One region of the Rhizobium sp. 05N49 genome, then DNA from elsewhere that is predicted to be linked to it. Evidence: riboswitches for the same ligand, from Rfam matches in the RefSeq annotation. Region 1 holds a riboswitch; the other holds the start of a gene.
The links. A riboswitch is a leader RNA that binds a small molecule or an ion and turns the genes downstream of it on or off. The one in region 1 is predicted to bind thiamine pyrophosphate.
Positions count from the first base shown of each region.

Region 2: another riboswitch for thiamine pyrophosphate. It lies ahead of AC1DF8_RS07845 (YkoF family thiamine/hydroxymethylpyrimidine-binding protein); the one in region 1 lies ahead of thiM (hydroxyethylthiazole kinase).

Region 1 is NZ_JBFTME010000004.1:63,821-72,194, reverse strand. Features, by position in the region: gene AC1DF8_RS09965 (endonuclease/exonuclease/phosphatase family protein) at 1-83, shown strand, start outside; gene AC1DF8_RS09960 (hypothetical protein) at 529-981, shown strand; gene AC1DF8_RS09955 (pyridoxamine 5'-phosphate oxidase family protein) at 1,191-1,625, shown strand; gene AC1DF8_RS09950 (DUF4139 domain-containing protein) at 1,707-3,584, opposite strand; gene AC1DF8_RS09945 (aldehyde dehydrogenase (NADP(+))) at 3,807-5,330, shown strand; TPP riboswitch at 5,479-5,577, shown strand; gene thiM (hydroxyethylthiazole kinase) at 5,629-6,429, shown strand; gene thiE (thiamine phosphate synthase) at 6,426-7,061, shown strand; gene thiD (bifunctional hydroxymethylpyrimidine kinase/phosphomethylpyrimidine kinase) at 7,058-7,870, shown strand; gene AC1DF8_RS09925 (GNAT family N-acetyltransferase) at 8,054-8,374, shown strand, end outside.
Region 2 is NZ_JBFTME010000003.1:112,750-121,123, reverse strand. Features, by position in the region: gene AC1DF8_RS07865 (acyltransferase family protein) at 1-552, opposite strand, end outside; gene AC1DF8_RS07860 (ABC transporter substrate-binding protein) at 618-1,625, opposite strand; gene AC1DF8_RS07855 (ABC transporter ATP-binding protein) at 1,633-2,388, opposite strand; gene AC1DF8_RS07850 (ABC transporter permease) at 2,385-3,176, opposite strand; gene AC1DF8_RS07845 (YkoF family thiamine/hydroxymethylpyrimidine-binding protein) at 3,190-3,798, opposite strand; TPP riboswitch at 3,789-3,902, opposite strand; gene AC1DF8_RS07840 (NADPH-dependent FMN reductase) at 4,091-4,666, opposite strand; gene soxR (redox-sensitive transcriptional activator SoxR) at 4,748-5,212, shown strand; gene AC1DF8_RS07830 (SDR family oxidoreductase) at 5,300-6,070, shown strand; gene AC1DF8_RS07825 (ArsR/SmtB family transcription factor) at 6,172-6,513, shown strand; gene AC1DF8_RS07820 (LysR family transcriptional regulator) at 6,585-7,478, shown strand; gene AC1DF8_RS07815 (formate dehydrogenase subunit gamma) at 7,616-8,095, shown strand; gene AC1DF8_RS07810 (formate dehydrogenase beta subunit) at 8,092-8,374, shown strand, end outside.

The DNA of each region.
Region 1 (8,374 bases):
CCGTAACTGTTGCTGCCGTCGACGCAGACGGAGCAGCAATCTCCGATCACGAACTGATCAAGGCGCATTTTTCCGCGCTCTGAGCCGCCGGAGGCGAAAGAGTCCACTAGCCGATCAATGGTGACGGTGGTCCGCCGTCACTTCGCCGGAAACCTTTCATGAAGTGTTGCATTCACGCACTAGCGGGGACGCTTTAGGCGTTGCTAACATTTCGGTGACTGGCGGGGGCCGGCTGCAAGCGTTCGACGAGGGAGCGCTTGCTCAAATGGGATGGCTGTGCATTGCGGATCCGCAGCCATCCCATACTCGCCCGGCTGAACAGCTCATCGCATCGGAGCCCACGCAGGCCCGATGAGCCCCCGAAAAAAATCACTCTCCTGGTGAAACCTGCAACCGGCAGTTTTTGCAAATTGGTCCGCCTGTCGGTCGATCATGAAATGAGAAACTCGTGACGGCACAAGTTCCTTTCGTCAATCGCGGAACAGTCGGATCGCGCCATCGTTATGTTCGCAACGGATGGAGGACAACATGTCTAACGTGTCACGAACAGGAAACGACGAGATCAACAACGCCACAAATCCGAACACGTTTGGGCGTTCGGTCGAAAGCAAGGCGCAGATCGCGGACGCGGCGGCGGAAAGTTCAACCCTCCCGGCAGGCGAGCCTCTTGGTATCTATCGACTTGAACCGATCGCGGCGGCAGATGATCCGAGATGGGAAAATTCGCCGGGCCACGGCGTCGTGGTGGTCGCAGCGAGAACGGCGGGTGATGCCCGGATCGTGGCGGCCGGGCGCGAGCTCGACTTCATGGAAGTCGATGCGGCACCTGCTGACGATGTCACCACGACGCATGCGAGCGCATTTCGCGACGACAAGCTTTACACGGTCGTCGAGATCGATCGAAATCGCACGGATGTCGTACGAGGTGTGATTGAAGGCGAAATCTCGGTTGATACGATCAGGCCTGTGCAGCCCGATTAAGTAAGGCGAGTATTTCGCGATGCTGGCTCCAAGGCCTCGCCTCCGTGAGCAAGCTTAGTTTTCCTGGATCCCGAGAATCGGCTGTTTCACTCGGTGTATCGGCGCCAGAGGCGCCGTACGGACCCATGGCATCGGGCGTTCAAGCGGGCCGCATATTCCATGGAACTTCGATCATCGCCGGTTGTTTTCACCTGGATTGGAGAACCACCATGGCATCAATGACAAAAGAAGAGCTGTCGAAGCATCTGAAGAAGCTGGATTTCTGCATGTTTTCGACACGTGGAGCCTCGAACCGGATCAGCACGCGGCCGATGAGCAACAATGGCGACGTCGAATATAACGGAGATTCCTGGTTCTTTTCCTATGCGGATACCCGCAAGATATCCGACATTCGGAAAGACAACGCGGTGCAGCTGACCTTCACTGCGCCACCGCATCTGCTCGGCAAACCGGGCATATTCATCGCGATCGATGGTAACGCTTCACTCATCGAGGACGTCTCGGAATTCGAGCGACATTGGGTCAAGGGACTGGAGCGATGGTTTCCCGAGGGCACCCAGACGCCTGGGCTTGCCTTGATCAAGGTTGCGGCACGTTCGATCCAATATTGGGACGGTGAAGAAAACGGCAAAGTCGAGGTCTGAGATCCGCAAGCGATGCCTCACCGACGCTGATAGTGCCGTCGGCGGCAGCAGGAATTGGCGCCCAACTCGTGCCAAGCCGATCTAGAGACGAGCTATTGCTTCCCCGAGCTCCTTGCGAAGCTTTTCAAGCCGATCTCGCGCCTCGTCCCTTTGCGCCCGCAACGCCTTGATCGACCTCTCCTGTTCCGTCAAGTCCTGAAGGAACTGCTGCTTGAGCGGTGTGTCACCGACAGAGGAAAGCAGGCCTGAAATCCGTGAGGATTCCGACGTTGCGTCTTCAATTGCCTGCATGACCGTAGCCAAGTCCCTCTCCGCTTCCTTTTGTGCCTTCCTTGCTGTCACAAGGCCCTGAAGTTTCGAGGCGATTTCCGGAGACGGCCCTTCATCGAGCCATTGCAGGATCACAGTGTCATCGATATCGGCAATCGCCTGCGTCTCGCTCTCGGCCATGCGCCATTCGATGGTCGTCGAAACCTTCTTGCCCGCAAGGACGATCACAGTTGCCCGCGCACCTTGCGGTGTCTCTTCCACGCCTTCGGACTTAACCAGTTCCCATCCTGCCATGCCCGGGTCTTCCGCGACAAACGTCCTGTCGGCATCAGCGCCCCAGACGGAGAAGGTCTTTCGCAGCCGTCGCTCCAGTGTGGCCTCGAGATAACCGTCCTTTACGATGACAGTTCGAAAGGAACTGGATATGGCGCTTGCCACTTCCTGCTCGATCTTCTGATCGGCGGCAAACGTCGCCTTTTCCACGCCGCCCGGCTTCACATTGCCTATGCGTGCGTCGCCGACATAACGCCCTTTGTCGTCATAGACTGCCGCCACCGCCGGCGGTAGCGAAGTCCCCGTGTCGTTGGTGAGCACGAGGGCTGCATCCGGATGTTGCGCACCATCGCGATAGAGAGCGACGAACTCTGCCTTTATCTCGCGATCCAAGATCGGCACGGAAATCGTCTCACCGTTCTTCAGGTCGTATACGCCGGGAAGATCGAAGTTTGCGACCACGTCGCCCTCGTCGGCAGTCGCACCGATGGTAGCGGCTGGAGCCGCCTCAACTGGAGCAGGAGCCTCGGCCAGCGGCTTGTTCGCCAGCGCGCCTCCAAACTTGCTACGTTTGGCGCCTCCAAGGTCCAGATAGGCGAAATCCACTTCCGAGCGTGATGGCCATGCTCTGGCATACAGTCTCTGACGAAGCGTCACGGGCTTGCCGGACGTCAGAGAAATGGAAACCCCATGCCAATCCTCGCCGGAGGCATTCTCAAGGACTGCCCAGGCTTGCAACCGGGCTTTGCCGTTGGCGTCAACAATGATCCTGTAGGACGGCTTCCAGAGCGGGGCGGCCACGACATAGGAGATATCTACGGCCGCCGACGCCTTGCCTTCGAGCGCGATGGTGACGGCCCGGCTTCCTTGCACGCCGTCACTCGACAACAGTTCCGCGGCTCGGGAAATCATCTCGGCGTCTTTGGGATCGTCGAGCTTGTAGGCCATGGCGCCACCGATCTCGGCAACGTCGAAGGCGCCGCTGTCCAGCATCACGGTCAGCCGTGCGCGTTGCTTCTCGCTCGCAGGCTCCACTCCGACGATGCGGCCCTTCACTCCGTTCGCAGAGACAGGCGCTCCTCTGAGAGACCGTAACACATCCGCCGCCGAATCCAGATCCTGCGGCTTGATCGGAAGCACCTTGAATGTTTCGTCCACCATGTCTGGGCCGGTGGTCGAAAGGCCCTTTACGGGCGCAGGCCCCGATACGACGAGGGTCTTGAGAAAGTCATCCATCTGATCTGTCGGCACGTCGATGACAGCATTGCCGTCCTCTCCGACATTAAGACTGCGCACATATTCGGCAACTCCGCCTGACGACAGCCGGATCGACTTGATCGTCCCGGTTTGGGCAAATGCGGTTGTGGAGAGCAGTACTGCGGTAAGTGCCGCACAGGCAACGGATGCGTATTTCATGGAGCCCCCTCGATTAATCCCGAGCGAGAATGAGCGTAAAAAAGGGGCGGCATTTCGGCATACGATTGCTTTTCCGCAAGCTCGCGCCCACCCCTTGTCGAGACGCGACCACGTCTCTGCCGGAGATCTCCATCTTCGATGCGATATCGGGAAAGATGTCGTGAAATTGAGAAGACGAACGCCTATATACGTCGCTCGAATCTGTTTGAAAGGAAATCCGTCATGACTATCAATGGAAGCCTGCTCGTCGCGGGATCGGAGAAGCGCGGCACGCGCGGCGAGCTCTACGGTGTCGAAGCAGCCACGGGGACGGCGCTGCCCGTCTCTTTCGGTGGCGCCTCCGCCGAAGACGTCGAAGAGGCGACCAGGCTTGCATGGGAGGCCTTCGCTTCCTACCGGGAAACCGATCTCGAAACACGGGCTGCCTTTCTTGAAACCATCGCCAGCGAGATCGAGGCCATCGGCGACGAGCTGATCGTGCGGGCAATGGCGGAAACCGGACTTCCGCGCGGACGTCTCGAGGGTGAGCGCGGCCGCACGATGGGACAGCTTCGGCTATTTGCGAAAGAGGTGCGCGAAGGCCGCTTCCAGGAGCTTCGCTTCGACGGCGCGGATCCCTCCCGCAAGCCGGTTCCGAAGCCTGACCTGCGCCTGCGCAACGTTCCTCTGGGACCTGTCGCGGTTTTCGGCGCATCGAACTTTCCGCTCGCCTTCTCCGTCGCCGGCGGTGACACGGCATCTGCGCTCGCAGCGGGATGCCCGGTCGTCGTCAAGGCGCATTCCGCTCACCCGGGCACATCGGAACTGGTCGGCCGCGCCGTTCAGCGAGCCGTTGCCAAGGCTGGTCTGCATGCCGGCACGTTTGCGCTCCTCTTCGATACCGGCTTCGAAGTCGGTCAGAAACTGGTGGCCGATGCCAGAATCCGCGCCGTCGGCTTCACGGGCTCGCGCCGCGGAGGCACTGCGCTGATGAAGATCTCTTCCGAGCGCAAGCAGCCGATCCCGGTCTATGCCGAAATGAGCAGCATCAACCCGGTCATCTTCTTCCCCAACGCGCTGAAAACCCGCGCGGCGGAGATTGCAACGGCTTTCGTAAGCTCGCTTGTCCTCGGTGCCGGGCAGTTCTGCACCAATCCCGGCCTCATTCTCGCCGTCGACAGCGAAGGCCTAGACACGTTCATTGCCAAGGCGCGGGAGCTTCTGCCCGATGTCGGCGCCCAGACGATGCTCACAGGCTCCATCGCCAAGGCGTTCTGTGATGGCGTTGCCCGACTGGAAAAGCACCCCGAAGTCCGGCTCGTTGCCAATGGCAAGCCCGGCAGCGAATTCGAAGGCACGGCCGCTCTCTTCGAGACGACAGCTGCTGCATTCCTTGCACATCACGAGCTGCAGGACGAGGTCTTCGGTGCAGCCGGCCTTATCGTGCGCTGCCGTGATCTCGCCGAACTCGAGCGCGTCCTCGACGGTCTCGAAGGCCAGCTGACCGTTGCCCTGCACATTACGAGCGAAGACGAACAGGACGCCAAGCGCCTCGTTCCAAAGCTGGAAATGCTTGCCGGACGCCTGCTCGTCAACGGCTTCGGAACCGGCGTGGAAGTATCGCCCGCCATGGTGCACGGCGGCCCCTACCCGGCAACGGCCGATGGCAGATCGACCTCCGTCGGGACGCTCGCCATCTACAGGTTCCTGCGTCCGGTTTCGTATCAGGACTTTACGACGACCCTGCTTCCAGCGCCGCTGCGTTGATCAAGTAGAGCAGCCGGACCTTAAACCGGCATCTGAAAATTGCACCACGGGCGCTCAGGCGGCCCGTGGTACGCATTGGCAAAACCTCAGTCTCAAAATCGTCATTTTGCCGATGACAGCGACGCCATTCTCTGCAAGAAAGAGTGCTGTTGAGAGACAGGGGCGCCCGTTTGCGAAAGCGGGCTGAGAAGCACCCTTCGAACCTGAACCGGATAATGCCGGCGGAGGGAGTCGCTCGGGTCGCCATCTGCTTCATCGCATGATCGTTCCCGCGCCTGCCCCGCCTGAAAGGGGTACTATGGAGAACAAGACACCCGGAGCACTGTTGACGGCGATGCGGGCGAAGCCACCGCTCGTGCAGTGCATCACCAATTACGTGGCCATGAACATCGCCGCCAATGTGGTCCTTGCGGCGGGTGCATCGCCTGCCATGGTCCACGCCGCCGAAGAAGCCGGCGAGTTTGCCGCAATCGCCGGCGCTTTGACCGTCAATATCGGCACGCTCTCCACCCAGTGGATCGACGGCATGCATGCGGCGGCAAAGGCTGCAAACGCGAGCGGCAAACCTTGGGTCCTTGATCCGGTTGCCCATTATGCGACATCCTTCCGCCGCAAGGCAGTTGCCGATCTGCTGGCGCTTCGCCCGACGATCATCCGCGGCAATGCTTCTGAAATCATCGCGCTTGCCGGTGGCGAGAGCCGCGGCCAAGGCGTCGACAGCCGCGACCCGGTTGAGCAGGCAGAAGCGTCCGCCCGGCTGCTTGCCGAACGGCACGGCGCGGTCGTCGCGGTCACCGGCGTGGTGGATTTCGTGACCGATGGTGCGCAGGCGCTGCGCATTGAAGGCGGCTCGCCGTTGATGCCGCAGGTGACTGCGCTCGGCTGTTCGCTCACCTGCCTCACCGGCGCCTTTGCCGCCACCATTCCCGCCGATCCTTTCGCAGCCGCTGTCGCAGCACTTTCTACCTTCGCGGTTGCCGGCGAAGAGGCAGCCAAGGATGCTGCCGGCCCCGGCTCCTTCTCCTGGCGGTTCCTCGATCAGCTCGCCGCGCTCGATGGAGCAAAGCTCGATGCAAAAGTCAGGATCAACGCCGCATGAAACGCTTCGATCTTTCCCTCTATCTGGTCCTCGATCCCGATCTCTGCGCCGATATCGGCATGGTCGAGACGGCGCGGCTTGCCGTTGCCGGCGGCGCCGCGATGGTGCAGCTTCGTGACAAGCATGGCGGGACGGCAAGGATGATCGAGACCGGTCTGGCGCTGAAGGAGATCCTGAAGGATACCGGCGCTTTGCTCGTCATCAACGACGACGTCGAGGCAGCCATCGCGATCGGCGCCGACGGGCTGCATATCGGCCAGGATGATATGGGGCCAGCCGTCGCCCGGGCGATGATCGGCCCGGACATGATCCTTGGTCTGTCAGCCGAGAGCGAAGCGCTGGCAGCGGCCATCGATCCCGCTATCGTCGACTATGCCGGCATCGGCCCAATCTTTGCGACACCCACCAAGGCAGACCACAAGCAGCCGATCGGCTTTGACGGGTTGGCGAGACTGGTGAAAACCGCCCCCGTTCCGACGGTTGCAATCGGCGGCTTGAAGAGCGAGCATGTCGCTTCCGTCTTCGCGGCCGGAGCCGATGGGCTTGCTGTCGTCTCGGCGATCTGCGGCACGCAGGATCCGCGAGCCGCGACGATCCGCATCGCCGAGGAAATCCGAAAGGTCCGCCGATGATCCGCAACGTCCTGTCTATCGCCGGCTCCGATCCATCCGGTGGCGCCGGCATCCAGGCCGATCTCAAGGCTTTCTCTGCTCGCGGCGTCTATGGCATGGCGGCGCTGACGGCGCTGACGGCGCAGAATACGCAAGGGGTGACGGGCGTGCATCTTGTCCCGCCCCACTTCGTCGCCCAGCAGATCAAGGCGGTCTTTGCCGATGTGCGCGTCGATGCGGTCAAGATCGGCATGATCGCCAATGCCGGCATTGCCGAAGCCGTTGCCGAGGCGCTGGCGCCTCATCGCGGCATTCCCATCGTCGTCGATCCTGTCATGATCGCCAAGGGCGGAGCGGCACTCCTCGACCCGCAGGCTGTCGATGCGCTGACGAAGCACCTGCTGCCGCTTGCGACGCTGCTCACCCCCAACCTGCCGGAAGCCGCAGCGCTGCTGCACGAAGAGGTTGCCGAAAGCCGCGAGCAGATGGCCTCGCAAGCCAAGCGCCTGCGAGCGCTCGGCCCTGCCGCTGTGTTGGTCAAGGGCGGTCATCTCGAGAGCAATGAAAGTCCCGACATATTGGCAACCGACTCCGGCCGGCATTGGTTCGAGGCGAAACGCGTCCCCACGAAGAATACACACGGGACCGGCTGCACACTTTCCAGCGCACTCGCCGCCGAGCTCGCAAAGGGTGCTTCGCCGCAAGCGGCTGTTTCGACTGCGAAAACATATCTTGCGCTAGCAGTCGCTGCCGCGGGCGAGCTGGCGGTCGGCTCTGGCCATGGACCGGTTCATCATTTCCATGCCCTGTGGAAAGACGCCGGGCTCTGAGCCGGATCACAGACCCGATAATGTCCAACGGCCCGGTTAAACCGGGCCGTTTTGTTTTGCCTACCCCCAGTTGAACCAGGATTGCCTGCCAAAAAGCCTGTTGACATGGCCGCTCGGATATCGAAAGTTATGTCATTAAAAAGGGATACATTCCGTAATAACGGAATAATTGGAGGAATTCGGGTGCCGGACCTGCTTGTGAGCTTATATTCCACGAAGCTCGCCGAACTGAAAGAGAAGGCCGGCTCCATCGGCATTGTGATCCGTCCAGCCCTGCCGCCGGAACTTCATGTCGTCGCTACCTGGGTGCGCGAACATTTCAGCGAAAACTGGGCAAGCGAAGTGAGTGTCGCCTTTTCCCGCCGGCCTGTTGCCTGCCTGATCGCCGTCGAGGATGGCAAGCTGCTCGGCTTTGCCTGCTATGACACGACCGCCCGCGGCTTCTTCGGCCCGACTGGCGTTGATCCGGCCGCACGCGGCAAAGGCATTGGCCTCGCCCTCTTT
Region 2 (8,374 bases), on a different contig from region 1:
GAGCCAGGCAAGGCGCGTGATCAGCGGAGTGCGGCGTTTTTCCGGGATAGCGAAAAGCCAAAGGAAACCAAGCGGCAGCAGCACATAGCTCGTTACTTCGAAGGATATGGACCAGAGCGGGCCGTTGCCTTCGACAGGAAAGAAGGTGCGCCAGTGCCACTGGCTCATGAACAGGAGACCGCTCACATAACGCATGACGAGTTCCGGTGTCAGCGCATGCCCAAGCAATGTGATGCTGAGGATAAAACCTGCGGTCAAAGCTACCCAATAGCCGGGCACGACGCGGGCCGCTCGACGCAGCACATAGGTGCGCAGGTCAGGTATTGCATAACCGGCATCAAGGGAATGCCAGAACGGCAAGGCCAGCAGAAAGCCGCTGAGGATAAAGAAGATTGCGACGCCGAAATTGCCGAAGCGCAGGGCGGTCAGCGCCGGCTGAAACCCTTCGGTCTTGTTAAGGTCGATGCGCAGAACAAGGTGGTGGATGAGGACAAGCAGGCAAGCGGTTGCACGCAAGAAATCTGCTCCGGCTACCCGGTCCTGCTGCTGCATGTCACTCCCTCGCTCCTCGCCGGACTTTGCAGCGGAAAGCTGCTGCCGGCAAGGGCGGGGTCATCTCAGCCAAGCAGATCGTTCGTGTAATAGGCGGAAAAGTCGGGCTTTTCCTTCAGCGCCTCACCATTGGCATCGAGCAGGATGCCATGGTCGAATAGGAACGTGCCGATCGCTTCGGCCTTGGCCGCATCGATGATGCCGATCGCGCCGTTGTCACCCTTTAGGAAACGACCTTCGACCAGGGCCTTTTGCGATGCCTTGACCAGATCGGTATTCAGCAGCGCGCCGTTGCTGCCGGCAATCAGGAGATCACAGGCCTCGTCCTGATTGTCGACCGAATAGGCATAACCTTTGAGTGTTGCCTGGACAAAGGCGCGGGCATTTTTCGGATTGGCCGAAAGATAGGCATCGCTGGAAGCGATTGCGGTCGTCTGTTCGTCGGGAATTCCATGGTCGCTATAGCGCCAGCGTCCGACCTGCCGGTTCTCCAGCTGGGCGGCAATACCCTCCCAGGTGTAGATTTCCAGTGTAAAGTCCACCGCGCCGTTGTCGAGCGCCTCATAGGCCGAGGTGCCGAGCGTGACATTCTGGAAGGTGCCCTTGCCGCCGTCGTTGCGGATCATCGCAGAGACGAGTGCCTCCTCCCATGCGCCGCCAAAGCCGCCATAGGTCTTGCCATCAAGATCTTTCGGACTCTTGATATCGTTGCGGCCGCCCTTGAAGATCAACCTGCCGGTTTCCGTCTGCACGACGGCATAGACGAGTTTCACATCGGCGCCCGCGGCGCGCTGGGTAAAGGTCTCGATCTCTCCGCAAATCCCGAAATCGGCAACACCATTTGCGACCAACGTGCCGGCACTCGTATCGGCATAGGGCAGGATCTCGACATCGATGCCGGCGGCCTCATAGAAGCCCTTCGCCTTGGCGACATAGATGCCGATATGGTTGGTGTTCGGTGTCCAGTCGAGCGCGATACGCACCTTTGGGGAGGATTGCGCGAAGGCGGTGCGGCCGGCAAGGCTTGCGGCCATGGCGGCAAAAAGGGTCTGTCGGCGGGTGAGAAGCATCAGGACCTCCTCAGGTTCTTTGCGGATGCAGCAATGTTTGAAGAATTTCAGTTTCGATCGCCTGAGCGGCCGGGGAGCCGAGATCTGCAAGCGTCCGCGGTCTTGCGAGCGGCACCTTGAACTCCCTGATCACGGCAGCCGGACGGGCGGACAGCACATAGATACGATCGGACAGGAAGACGGCTTCCCGTACGTCATGGGTAATCAGCAGGGCCGTCCATCGATGACCGGTCCACATGCCCTGCAGCCATTCCTGCATCTGGGTGCGGGTTAGCGCATCGAGTGCCCCGAAAGGCTCGTCGAGCAGCAGCATGTCCTGCCGCTGGATCACCGTGCGCAGCAGGGCCGCACGCTGGCGCATGCCGCCCGAAAGGGCCGCGGGATAGTGATTTTCGAAGCCGGCAAGTCCGAAGCGTTCAAAGAGCGGGGCGGCCACGGCGCGCGCTTGGCTGCGGGGCATGCCGTGCACTTCGAGGCCGAGGATCGCGTTGTCGATGACGCTTCGCCACGGCATCAGCGCATCGCGCTGGGGCATGAAGGCGAATGCATGCGCGGCCTGCGAGAGCTGGATGCCGTCGAAGACAATCTCTCCCTTGTCGGCCTGCAGCGCCTGTGTCAGCAGCCGCAGGATCGTCGACTTGCCGGAGCCGGATGGGCCGACGATCGAGACGAATTCACCTCTGGCGATATGAAGAGAAATGTCCTTCAGCACTTCCATGCCGTCGAGGGATTTCGACACATTCTTCAGCTCGAGCATCGCGTTCATCGGCGTTTCTCCGCAGCGGATTGCCAGGGCATGACGAAACGCTGCACCGCCAGGGTGAGGCCGAAGAGGCAAAGGGTCAGAAGAGCGCTGACGACGACGGCGGCGAGGACGAGGTCGGGCCGGAAATTGTTCTTGGCGTTGAGGATATAGATCCCGAGGCCGCGCGCGGCGCCTGCATATTCGGAGAAGATGGCGCCGACCACGGCATAGGTGATCGAAATACGCAGGCCGGCAAAGAAGAAAGGCATGGCGGAAGGGAGCCGTGCCAGGCAGAAGATGCGCCAGCGACTTGCCTTCATGGAACTCAGAAGCTCGGCAATATCCCGGTCCGTCGCTTCATAGCCCTGAAGCAGGGCGACCAGCAGCGGAAAGAAGGTAACGAGAGCGACGAGCAGAAGCTTCGGCAGCAGCCCGAAACCGAACCAGAGTACGACGAGGGGAGCGATCGCGACCAGCGGCAATGTCTGGCTGACGATGAAGAGCGGCAGCAGCGCACGGCGCATGAATGGCACGAAATCCATCAGTACCGACGAGGCGAAGGCGAAGACGAGCGACAAAGCAAAACCGCCGAGCGTCGCGCCGAGCGTCGGCCAGGTGTTGTCGAGCAGCGCCTGCCTGTTCAGCCAGCCCTGTGTAAGGATACGCGAAGGTGAGGGCAGGATCGAGGGCTTGATGCCGGAGAGATCGACATAGAGCTCCCAGACAGCCAGGAAGGCAAGCATGGCGAGAATGGCGGGCAAGGCCCGCCTCAGTGGCGCAAATGTCGAATCCGGTTTCGATAGGGTCATGCCGTCAGGCGTCTCAGGCTTTGCTCGGGCTGTTCGCGGAGACCGTGATATCCAGTGTCACGTGACCTTCGGGATCGCCAAAGCGATAGAAAGCTTCATGGATGGTCGCGAAGATCGCGCCGGCGTCGCCGCGCAGCTTGGTGCAGAAATTCTTCGAGCGGTCGAATGTGCCCGAGCGCTTCAGGAAATCGATGCAGCCGTAAATCTCGTCCATATGGGTGCCAGTTCCCATGACATAGAGAGAAAATTGGGCCGCCGTTGGTTGACCAGTCTCGGTCGTATCCCTGACTGCTGCGATCGCGGCCTCCACGCGCTCGGCGAGCGGCTCGGAGCGGCTTGAGGACAGGCCGGCGCCGCAGATTGCATCATCCGGTTCGCCGGGGCAGCCGCGCGAGATCGCGGCGGACAATACGCAATGCTCGCCACTTGCGGCAGCCGAGACGAAGAGGTCGCGCATGGCGGCAAACAGCACGTCGGGCGGGCCGACCATCAGCGTGGAAATATCATCGGTTTCGATGCGAAGATGATCGCGATAGGGCTCGAGAGCCTTGATCGCGTCAAGGATGATGCCGACGAAATTGCCGGACATCGGATATAGAGACACTTGTGCGCCGGAAAACAATTGGACCTCGCTCCGCTGGCATTACCCAGATCAGCTTTAAAGGGTCCGGAGGCATGCGCCTCACATCTCAGCCCCGGCAATTCGGAGCTCCCCCGTGAAATTGTGGCGGAAGCTATCACCCGGCCTGCGGTACCGCAACCGTAAAATTCCTACCCGGCTATGCGGTCGCCAAGAGGCGCGTGCAGTTCAGGCGCACTTTGTAAGGTGCCCGAGGGGAAACACCCGGACGGAGGTCCTGTCCGGGTGTCCAGCCGGTCCGTACCTGCCAGAGACGGAGCCGGATGTCTTTGTCTCAGGCGGCGACGCCGGCATAGGGCGTGTCGCTGCGGGCGGCGACCAGGGCCTCAGTCCACCATTGCAGCTGGGACATCATTCGGGAAAGCCTGCGCAGAGCTTCCTGCGGATCCTGCAGCCGGCCCTCATTGTCGAAACGGCGCCAGGGGGAATTGAAACTCACGGCATCGCAGATCGTGACGGCGTGAAGCTCCGCAAAAACGAGGCGAAGTTGTTCGACTGCCCGCAATCCGCCGGATATGCCGCCATAACAGACGAAGGCGATCGGCTTTCCGTGCCAGGGTTCGGCGAAGAGATCGATGAGGAATTTCAGGGAAGCGGTGAAGCTGTGGTTGTATTCCGGGGTGACGAGGATGAAACCATCGGCCTGATGAAGCCTGTCCGCAAGCCGCCTTGCCTCCGGATGATGCGGTAAATGCTCTCGCGGCAGTGAAAATGCCAGCGGGTCGATGATGTCGATCTCGAATTGCGGAAAGCGGGCCAGCTCTCTTTCGAGCCACTTCACCACCCTGTCGCAGATGCGTCCCTCGCGCGTGCTGCCATAGATGACGGCAAGCCTCATGGGTTTGTGCATGCATTGCTCCTTCTTATCTCGGCTTTACGGCCTCGGGAGCGCAGTCTATAAAACCTAAACTAATATTGAGGTCAATGGGTCATGCAGCAGAATCCGGGATTCTCCTTGAGCAAACTTCTGACGGTGGGCGAGGTGGCAGAGCGCAGCGGACTTGCGGTTTCCGCCCTGCATTTCTACGAAGCGAAAGGGCTGATCTTCAGCATTCGCACCCGCGGCAACCAGCGGCGCTACGGCCGCGACGTGCTGCGGCGTCTCGGCATCATCAAGGTGGCGCAACGCGTTGGCATTCCGCTCTCTGAAATTCAGACTGCGTTCGAAACCCTGCCGCAGAGCCGTACGCCGACAGTCGAGGACTGGCAGAGGTTATCAAGGCTCTGGAAGGACAATCTCGATATCCGCATCAGGCAGCTCAGCCTGTTACGCGATCATCTGACGAGCTGCATCGGCTGCGGTTGCCTCTCTATCGACGCCTGCCCGCTGCGCAATCCCTTCGATGTACTTGGCAGACAGGGCGCCGGTGCGCGGCTGCTCGACCCGGGTGCCTAGATCTTCGAACTTTCTTTTGGCTGATGCCCGCATATGTTAGGCGTGATAGCGCAAGCGGCGGACCGGCCCGCAAATGAGGAGAACTTCGTGTTTCATCCCAAGTTATTCGAAAACCGCAATGTCGTCGTGACGGGTGCCGGCCGCGGTATCGGCCTCGAAGTTGCCCGACAGTTTCTGGATTGCGGTGCGCGCGTGCTTGTCCATACCGGGCGCGACGGGGAGCGCGAACTGCCGGATTTTCTGCTGACTGCCGAATCGGAACGCCGGGCCCTGCTTTTGCCGGCGGATTTCCTGCAGCAGGGCGGGGCTGCGAAGTTTGCGCAAGAGGCGCTCGATTTCTTCGACAAGGTGCATGTGCTGGTCAACAATGCCGGCACGATGCATGGGCGTTTTCCCGCCGGTGAACTGACCGATGCCGATTATGAGACCGTCGTGCGCCTCAACCAGACGTCGGTGGTGGAGCTCACCCGGGCCCTGCTTCCCGCGCTCCGGGCCGCGCAGGGTGCCGCCATCGTCAACACGGTCTCGATTTCCGCGATAACGGGCGGTAGTCCCGGTTCGGCGATCTATTCCGCATCAAAGGCCTTCGTCGCGACCTATTCGAAGGCGCTTGCCCGCGAGCTCGCGCCTGACGATATAAGGGTCAACTGCGTCTCGCCCGGTACGATCGATACCGATTTCCATGCACGCTATTCATCCCGCGAAAAACTGGAACAGACACGCAAGTCGATCCCGCTGCAGCGGCTCGGAACGTCGGAAGATTGCGCCCCGGCCTATCTCTTCCTGGCCGCGCCATCGTTGTCCGGCTACATCACCGGTCAGGTTCTGGAGATCAATGGCGGCCAGCTTATCTGCTGATTTGGTTGGACTTTTTTTGGTATTTGACGACTTTTGACCAATTCGCTTCTGCGAATATGATATTGTACTGATCTACCCTATTACCTCCTTCCGAGAAGCAAATGCCATTGCCTAAACCGAAGCTGGGCATGACCAGCCAGGACTTGCAGAAGCTTGCTGATAAAGCCCACGAGGCGAGTGATCTCCTGAAGGCGCTAGCCCATCAGACCCGGTTGCTCATCCTCTGTATCCTTTCGGAAGGGGAAAAAACGGTTGGCGAGATCGAGGATATCCTTGGTATACAGCAGGCTATGGTGTCTCAGCAGCTTGCGCGACTGAGGCTCGAAGGCCTCGTCAACACGCGTCGTGAAGGACGGCTCGTCTATTACAGCATGGGAAATGAAAGCGTTCTGGCTTTCCTCGAATCACTGTTCAGTCTCTTCCCGGTTGTTGAAAAGGTCTGAAGCCGCGGCTCTTGCGAAGCGGCCTTCAAGTCGCAAAGATAGGCCTCATCCCGAATTCGGCAGGAGGCCGGATGATCGACAAGCTGGAATTCTTCATCGCACTCGCCAACGAGAAACATTTCGGTCGTGCGGCAGAGGAATGCGGCGTTTCCCAGCCCACGCTCTCGGCCGCCATTCGCCAGCTTGAAGATCAGCTGGGGGTCATGCTGGTGCAGCGCGGCTCCCGCTTTCAAGGGTTGACGCCCGAGGGCCAGCGCGTGCTCGAATGGGCCCGGCGCATTGTCGGTGACACGCGTACCATGCGCGAGGAAATGCGCGCCGCCCGCACGGGTCTCTCCGGCCATCTGCGCCTGGCTTCCATTCCGACCGCGCTCGCCATGCTGTCGCGAATCACGACGCCCTTCCAGGAACGGCATCCCGACGTCACCTTCTCCATCGTCTCGCGCAATTCACTGCAGGTGCTGAGCATGCTCGAAAATCTCGAGATCGATGCCGGCATCACCTATCTGGAAAACGAGCCGCTCGGACGCGTCACCTCGGTGCCGCTCTATGCGGAACGCTACAATCTCATCACTGCCGCCGGCAGCCCGCTCTCGGATCGCGAGAGTGTGACGTGGCGTGAAGTGGGAGATCTTCGGCTTTGCCTATTGACGGCTGACATGCAAAACCGGCGTATCATCAACCGACATCTGGCCGAAGCAGGCGCGACAGTCCATCCGACGCTCGAATCAAACTCGATGATTGTGCTTTTTTCACATGTGCGGACCGGCCGCTGGGCGAGCATCATGCCGCATAACGTCGCGAAATCATTCGGGTTTCCTGTGGAGATCCGGATGATTCCGATCACCGAGCCGGAGGCGCACCATCTTGTTGGCCTTGTCGCTCCTTTTCGAGAACCTTTTACGCCGCTCGTCTCCGCCTTGTTGCACGAAGCAAGAACACTCGTTGAAGACGCCGAATTTTGATAGAAAAAAGCTATCAATCAACGAGACTGCTTTATTGATTGCGACCAGCTTCCCTGAGACAGTTCGACAGAATTCGCAATGACATGGGGAGTTTTGCGGTTTTCAAGGAATTCGCAGGTCGTAAGGGAGAGCTGCTGATGAACATACGTGTCGCTCAGGGCGATATCACCGGACGTATCCGCTCGATCGTTGACGATCTTCGATCCCTCGAAGGACCACTCCTTCCTATTCTGCATGAAATCCAGGAGCAGTTCGGATACGTGCCGCAGGAAGCCTTGCCGGTTATCTCCGAGGAGCTCAACCTTTCCCGCGCCGAGGTCCACGGCGTTGTCACTTTCTATCATGATTACCGCGATCATCCTGCCGGCCGGCACGTGCTGAAACTCTGTCGCGCCGAGGCTTGCCAGTCGATGGGCGGCGATGCACTGGCCGAGCGTATCAAAACCCTGCTCGGCATCGATTTTCATCAGACGACACTCGACGGCAGCGTCACGCTTGAGCCGGTCTACTGTCTTGGCCTCTGTGCCTGTGCGCCAGCCGCCATGCTGGATGGCGAAGTGCATGGCCGGGTCGATGGCGAACTGGCCGCTGAGCTCGTTGCGGAGGCACGTCGATGACTGTGAAGATTTATGTTCCGCGCGATGCCGCAGCGCTCTCGCTCGGGGCCGAGAAGGTGGCAACGGCGATTGCCCAGGAGATCGTCGCCCGCGGCCTTGATGCGACAGTCGTGCGCAACGGCTCGCGCGGAATGTTCTGGCTCGAGCCACTGGTTGAGGTCGAGGTTTTCGGGAAACGGATCGGCTATGGGCCGGTCAGGACGAAGGATGTCGCCGATCTCTTTGATGCGGGGTTGATGGAAGGCGGGATGCATGCGCTCTGTCTGGGGGAGGTCGAGG